DNA from 3 places in the Paenibacillus sp. 2003 genome. Region 2 is predicted to be linked to each of the others. Evidence: riboswitches for the same ligand, from Rfam matches in the RefSeq annotation. Region 2 holds a riboswitch; each other region holds the start of a gene.
What was found. A riboswitch is a leader RNA that binds a small molecule or an ion and turns the genes downstream of it on or off. The one in region 2 is predicted to bind S-adenosylmethionine.
Positions count from the first base shown of each region.

Region 1 (2,275 bases), on a different contig from region 2:
CGGATACAGTGGTGTACGGTAGACCAGATCTTTGACGGCATGTCCTTCCCGGATATATTGTCTGCGGAACATGTATTGGGAGGCACTGATACTCATCCATACCGCAACGACAGCCAGACCTGAAATGGAAACCAGTGTAATATACACGGTACCTGGCGCAATGATGCTGGACAGCAAGGCCAACGCACCACCCACCATACTAATCAGAAGTGCATTCAGCGGTACCCCGCTTTTGGTCAATTTGGCAAACCACGGAGAGATCGTTTTTTTGTCAGCCAGAGACCAGAGCATCCGTGAAGATGCATATAGGCCCGAATTGGCAGCAGAGAGAATCGCCGTCAGAATAACAAAGTTCATAATGTCTGCTGCATAGGGTACACCCACCCGCTCCATTACCGCTACAAACGGACTTTCCAGTACACTGGCATCCGACATGGGCAACAAGGCCGACAAGATAATAATCGTTCCGATGAAGAAAATAACCAAACGCCACAGCGTTGTATGAATAGCTTTCGGTATCGTCTTTTCCGGGTTCTCCGTCTCACCGGCGGCAATGCCGATTAACTCGGTGCCTGAGAAGGCAAAGTTTACAGCAAGCATGGTCATCAATATGGCTGTAGCCCCATGAGGGAACCACCCGGATGCGGTAATATTCGATAGAAATGGAGCCGGTTCAGAATCCGCCATGGGAATGAACCCAAACATGGCTGCGCCACCGATAATAATGAAGATTACGATAGTCACTACTTTTACAGATGAGAACCAGAACTCGGATTCCGCAAATAATTTCACCGTTAATGCATTAAACAGAAAGATCATCAGTGCAAAGAGCGCACTCCATATCCATACGTTCACCGATGGGAACCAGCGCTGCATCAGCAATCCAGCGGCTGTGAATTCGGAGCCAAGCGCAACAGTCCAGGTTAACCAGTATAACCAAGCCACCGTGTAGCCTGTTGCCGGTCCGATATATTTGGTTGCATAACTATGAAATGCTCCCGTCTCTGGCATATGAACAGACAGTTCACCAAGACAGAGCATCACCAGATATACAACGATGGCTCCGATTAGATAGGACAGAATGGTTCCCAGTGGTCCCGCCTGCTGAATGGTGTAACCTGAGCTGAGGAATAGTCCCGTTCCAATGACTCCTCCGAGAGAGAGCATGACCACATGCCGTGCCTGCATTTTCCGCTGAAAATGCCCTTTGTCGTTGTTGTTTTCCATACCTGTTGCTCCCCTACTTCTTCATCCAGAAAAAACAAAAAAGACCCACTCTGCCTAAAGAGTGCGCCGTTACTGACAAATAAAAACAAACGCTCCTATCTATCAGGCTTTCACCCGCTGGAATTAGCACAGTATCCTTCAGATCTGTTGCTGAGGTTTCTAAGGGCCAGTCCCTCCACCTCTCTGGATAAGAAAATGATTTTTTACTAATATAGCGATCTATCATGAATGTGTCAACATTTAAATCATAAATGATAAAACACATCGCTATTCGGTGGAAGAGCCCGGATTGGTAATGGTAATCTTCACATCGTACGTGATTGGCACGGTACTAAAAATGTTGTCCCAATCATCTTTGACTTTCTTCCATGTTTTGGGTTCTTTAATACGCAAGCTGTCCCGAAAATCCGCAACATCAACTTTGTAAGTATGCTGTAGCTTGTATAACACCTGACGAATCTGTTGTTCCGCCAGATCTGAGAATTCTTTTTCCAGTTCCCTGCGATAAGCCCCTTTTTCCTCTCGTTCGGGAGCACGCCAATCCTCCATTAACCAGCCTTCGGATTCGGTCTTTACATGGAATGAAATATCATTGCCAACAACCTTGGGAATTATTTTTGTTTTCTTCTTTTTCATTTCATATACAACAGTAAATCCCTCTTTGTTGTAAGTCTTCAAGACGCCTCCTTTTTCTTTAGGCTTGATCCACGATAAACCTTCCAGATCCGTTTGACTCAGTTCTCCAATAAACTTAGTTGTTTTCCCATCGAATATGCTGCCACCTGAGAACTTGCCCTCTCCATTGGAGTACAGTACATTCTGGAGCAAGAAACTGGAACCAGATTGCATTTGGGCATCTAATTTGGAGAGCAAAACAGGGTCCAGGATTTTGTTGGACAAGTACGAATTACCGGTAATTCCTGTTAGATAAAATGCTGGAATCCGGGAGGGATCATCCGAAGTCAGGACATCCACGGCACGATGATGACTTATCAGCACCAGACAATTTGGACGAATATCGTTATCCCGAAGTACAAAATCCAGCAGC
Region 1 covers NZ_JAVDTB010000009.1:39,110-41,384, reverse strand. Annotated here, with positions in the region: gene mmuP (S-methylmethionine permease) at 1-1,227, opposite strand, end outside; SAM riboswitch class I at 1,320-1,421, opposite strand; gene J2X75_RS25385 (Ger(x)C family spore germination protein) at 1,495-2,275, opposite strand, start outside.
Region 1: another riboswitch for S-adenosylmethionine. It lies ahead of mmuP (S-methylmethionine permease); the one in region 2 lies ahead of J2X75_RS21270 (methionine ABC transporter ATP-binding protein).

Region 2 (2,275 bases):
TACGTTTAATGTGATGAATTTTTGTTGATTTGGAAAAGAGGAGGTTAGATATGCTGCGAACGTTGTTGGGGGAAAAGCCACGTATAAACGAAGGTAAATTGAAGGCAGCGATGGACGCAATGGCGCATACGCTTGAGTTATTTCAACGACAAATGCATGTGGACCATGATCCCACGCATGACTATCGGAAACTGTATGTGTGGACTCAGGGACTCATCTCCTCACTGGATGAACTGGAGCAAAGCTGTTTCGCTGCTGCTCATTTTCGCAATAAGGTCGTTGCAGGCTCAACGGATGATATGACGGCGACTGAAAAAGCCGAGTATGCACGGTATGTGTATTTCTACAAAGATGGCTTTATCCGCTGCTTTGCCATCCTGGATAAAGTGGGCACGGTATTAAATGAAATATTCCAGTTGAATACTTCAAATACCAAAGCGCATTTTTCTTATTTTACAGTGTTAAGGCAGTTCGATTATGCGAGGGAGCACCATGATCTTGCGTTGCAATTAATACAGATCAAGGACTCTTATCGTGAGCCGATGAGCAAGCTGCGCAAACGACGTAATATGGAAATTCACTACATGAACTCAGAAATGCATGATGACCTGTGGCAGTTACACCAGACCTTGCAAGGTAAAGTGAAATTGGAGGATTTGAATCAGCATGTGCAGGAAATGCGTCAGGGCGTGGATATGGTCTGTGAAACGTTAACAGCCTCTTATCGTTATATCAACAGAATATGGAAAAGAAATAATTCCCTTTGACAAATCGGAATACTTGGAATATACTGAATTTCAATCGAATGTTACACGGATATAATTGATATTTCGGAAGTTACGTTCACATTATAAAGCATAAACTACATGAACTTATAAAATCCTACAACAACATATTTCTTATCGAGAGCGGCGGAGGGACAGGCCCGATGAAGCCCGGCAACCGATTTGTAACGACATGATACATGTATCATTCGTTATAGATGTTAGGTGCTAATTCCTACAAAATGGTGCAAGACACGATTTTGGCAGATGAGAAGGTATATTCTTTCACGTGAAGAGCCCTCTTTGTATCTGCAAAGGGCTCTTTTTTTGTACTTTAAGGGGAGTTTTCCTTTAGATCGGGTAAAGATACATGTAGGTGGTTGGAAAGGGGCAAGTGCGATTGATTGAATTAAAAGGTTTAACGAAAATGTACGGCAAAGGGGCAAAATCTACAACAGCTTTATCCGAGCTGAATTTGAGCATCCAAAAGGGCGAAATCTACGGCGTGATTGGCCATTCTGGAGCGGGCAAAAGTACATTGATTCGCTGCATTAATTTGCTGGAACGGCCTACGGAGGGTGAAGTATGGGTTGATGGGATCAACCTGACTGAACTGAGCAAAACCGAACTGCAGCAACAGAGACGCAAGATCGGGATGATTTTTCAACACTTTAATCTGTTATCTTCGGCAACGGTATATGATAATGTGGCTTTTCCACTAAAGCTTGTGAATACACCCAAGGATGCCATTGATCGGAAAGTGAAGGAAATGCTTAATCTCGTTGGTCTGGAGAACCATAGCAACAAATATCCAGCTCAATTATCAGGTGGACAGAAACAACGTGTGGGGATTGCGAGAGCACTTGCGAGTGATCCGAATGTACTTCTCTGCGATGAGGCTACTTCAGCACTTGATCCACAGACGACAAATTCAATCCTGAAGTTATTGCTCGACATTAACGAAAAGTACAACCTTACGATTGTGCTGATTACACATGAGATGCATGTCATCCAGAACATCTGTGATAAGGTGGCTGTCATTCATCAAGGTGGTATTGTGGAACAGGGACCTGTAACCGAGGTGTTCCTGAAGCCGCAGCATGCGATTACACGAGACTTCATGATGCGTGACCATGAAGCTGGACTGGCTCTGGAAGAGACCGCTCTGGCGAATGCAGGCATTGAATTGCAGGCAGGTGTTGCTTCGAAACTTGTGAAGATATCCTTTCTGGGGAACAAAACATATGAAGCGATTTTGTCCAGAACGGTTCGTAAGACGGGTGTGGATTTTGCCATCCTGCAAGGAACGATCTCTACGATCAAACAGGTTCCGTATGGACAACTGACCGTTCGGTTCGAAGGTGATTCCAATGCGATTGATCGGACGATATCCGAATTGACCGCTGAGGGACTTGATGTGGAGGTGCTTCGTTAGATGGATTTTTCAACAGTTCGTTGGGAAGAGGTTGGTAAAGCTTCCATAGAGACACTGCAGATTTTGGGTGTATCAG
Region 2 covers NZ_JAVDTB010000005.1:263,069-265,343, reverse strand. Annotated here, with positions in the region: gene J2X75_RS21275 (Cthe_2314 family HEPN domain-containing protein) at 51-767, shown strand; SAM riboswitch class I at 897-1,038, shown strand; gene J2X75_RS21270 (methionine ABC transporter ATP-binding protein) at 1,165-2,199, shown strand; gene J2X75_RS21265 (methionine ABC transporter permease) at 2,200-2,275, shown strand, end outside.

Region 3 (2,275 bases), on a different contig from region 2:
AAAAAGAACAAATCAGCCGGTCGGCAGCGGAGCCTGGAGATCAGGGCTGCGTACACTATATAATCAAACGGAAGTCACGTCCCGCTGCCGGCATGCTGATGTCAATTCTCTATGCAGTTTGTCGGAATTCGGCTGCCAGTCAGGCCTCGGGTCGCCATCCATTTAATATGTCACCTCTCACATAAGGGTTTATAACACCTTGTTTAGTATACCGCTGGTACAAGGTGCTTTCAAGCGCAAAAATGTGTCTATTTCGCGCCCTGAGGCAGTGTATGACAACGGATGATGAACGGTTCCGATCTGGGAAGCAGACATCGAACTGCATCTTGACGTGAGGGCATTAATGTAATAAAGTAGACGGTGAACCATATTAAATTACAATCTAATACAGCGAAATCTTATCAAGAGTAGGTGGAGGGACTGGCCCGATGAAACCCGGCAACCGGCGGTATACCGCACGGTGCTAATTCTTGCAGCGACTAAGTGTCAAGTGGCACTGTTGTAACTGAGAGATGAGAGAGGCGCATATCTATTTTACATATGACCTTTCTCGAAATCCGAGGAAGGTCTTTGTCATATGCCCCGACTTCTCAGCAGTGATTTTCGCTAAGGAACTTGAGGTTGTTTGTAACGTTGAATGAAAGAGCAATTCAATGTTTTTACAAGCTCGAGGCAGTCTATAACTGTATTGATGTGAAGACATCAAGCCAAGGGTGGCTGCATCTATCTATGCACAAGGAGGAGTTAGACTTACTATGCCAATCAAAATACCCGATACTCTACCAGCAAAAGAAGTACTTGAAGGAGAGAATATCTTCGTCATGGATGAAACTTCTGCATATCAGCAGGATATTCGTCCACTCCGTATCGCTATATTAAACCTGATGCCCACAAAGGAAACGACCGAAACACAATTGCTTCGTCTGGTGGGAAACACGCCTATTCAGGTGGATGTCGTTCTCGTACATCCCAAATCCCATACGTCAAAGAATACGTCTCAAGAGTATTTGGATTTGTTCTATAAAACCTTCGATGAGATTGAGCACCGCCGTTTCGATGGAATGATTATTACGGGTGCCCCGGTGGAACAGATGGATTTCGAAGACGTGAACTATTGGAATGAAATCCAGGAGATCTTCGAATGGACCAAAACCAATGTGACTTCAACCCTCCACATATGTTGGGCTTCCCAGGCAGGTTTATACCATCATTTTGACGTACCCAAGGTTGCACTTGATGAAAAGTGTTTTGGCGTTTTCCCACATACCATTAATAAACCACATGTTCCGTTGTTGCGTGGATTCGATGAAGTATTCAACGTTCCACATTCCCGTCATACGGAAGTGAGACGCGAAGATATTGAAAAGAATGAGAATTTAGAGATTTTGGCTGAATCCGAGGAAGCGGGGATCTTCCTGGTTGCTACCAAAGACGGCAAACAGATTTTTGCCACAGGACATGCCGAGTATGACCCGTTCTCATTAAAGTGGGAGTATGACCGGGATGCAGCCAAAGGGTTGGATATCGCATTGCCTAGACATTATTATCCGAATGACGACCCTTCCCGTGTGCCACCGGCTACTTGGCGCGCTCATGCCAACTTATTATTCTCTAACTGGCTCAATTACTATGTGTATCAAGAAACACCTTACGATATTGGCCCGCAAATCTAATCGAGATTACAGGAGGATGCAGCAATGGAAGACAACAACAAGTTGAAAATCGAAAGCCGCTTAGCACAAATTGGGTCCATCAATGAACCGGTAACAGGCGCCATTAACTTTCCGATCTATCAATCCACTGCGTTTCGCCACCCGAAGCTTGGACAAAGCACGGGGTTTGATTATATCCGTACGACTAATCCAACCCGTAAAGTATTGGAAGAAGCCGCCGCAGCGCTGGAGTCCGGTGATGCAGGGTTTGCCTGTAGCTCGGGAATGGCCGCGCTGCAAACGATTTTTGCCATGTTTGGTCAAGGGGATCATCTGATTGTATCGCTGGATCTGTATGGTGGAACCTATCGTCTGCTGGAACGTATCCTGTCCCGTTTCGGCGTAACTGCAAGTTATGTGGACACGAATGACCTTGCAGCACTGGAGAAGGTTCGTCAGCCGAATACAAAAGCTGTATTTATTGAGACACCAACCAATCCACTGATGATGATCACAGATGTGGAAGCCGTTGCTTCCTGGGCGAAAAGTTACAACCTGTTGACCATTGTTGACAACACGTTGTTGACTCCATTTTTCCAACGTCCGATTGAACTGGGTGCCGA
Region 3 covers NZ_JAVDTB010000001.1:271,645-273,919, forward strand. Annotated here, with positions in the region: SAM riboswitch class I at 396-519, shown strand; gene metA (homoserine O-acetyltransferase MetA) at 756-1,673, shown strand; gene J2X75_RS01460 (PLP-dependent transferase) at 1,698-2,275, shown strand, end outside.
Region 3: another riboswitch for S-adenosylmethionine. It lies ahead of metA (homoserine O-acetyltransferase MetA); the one in region 2 lies ahead of J2X75_RS21270 (methionine ABC transporter ATP-binding protein).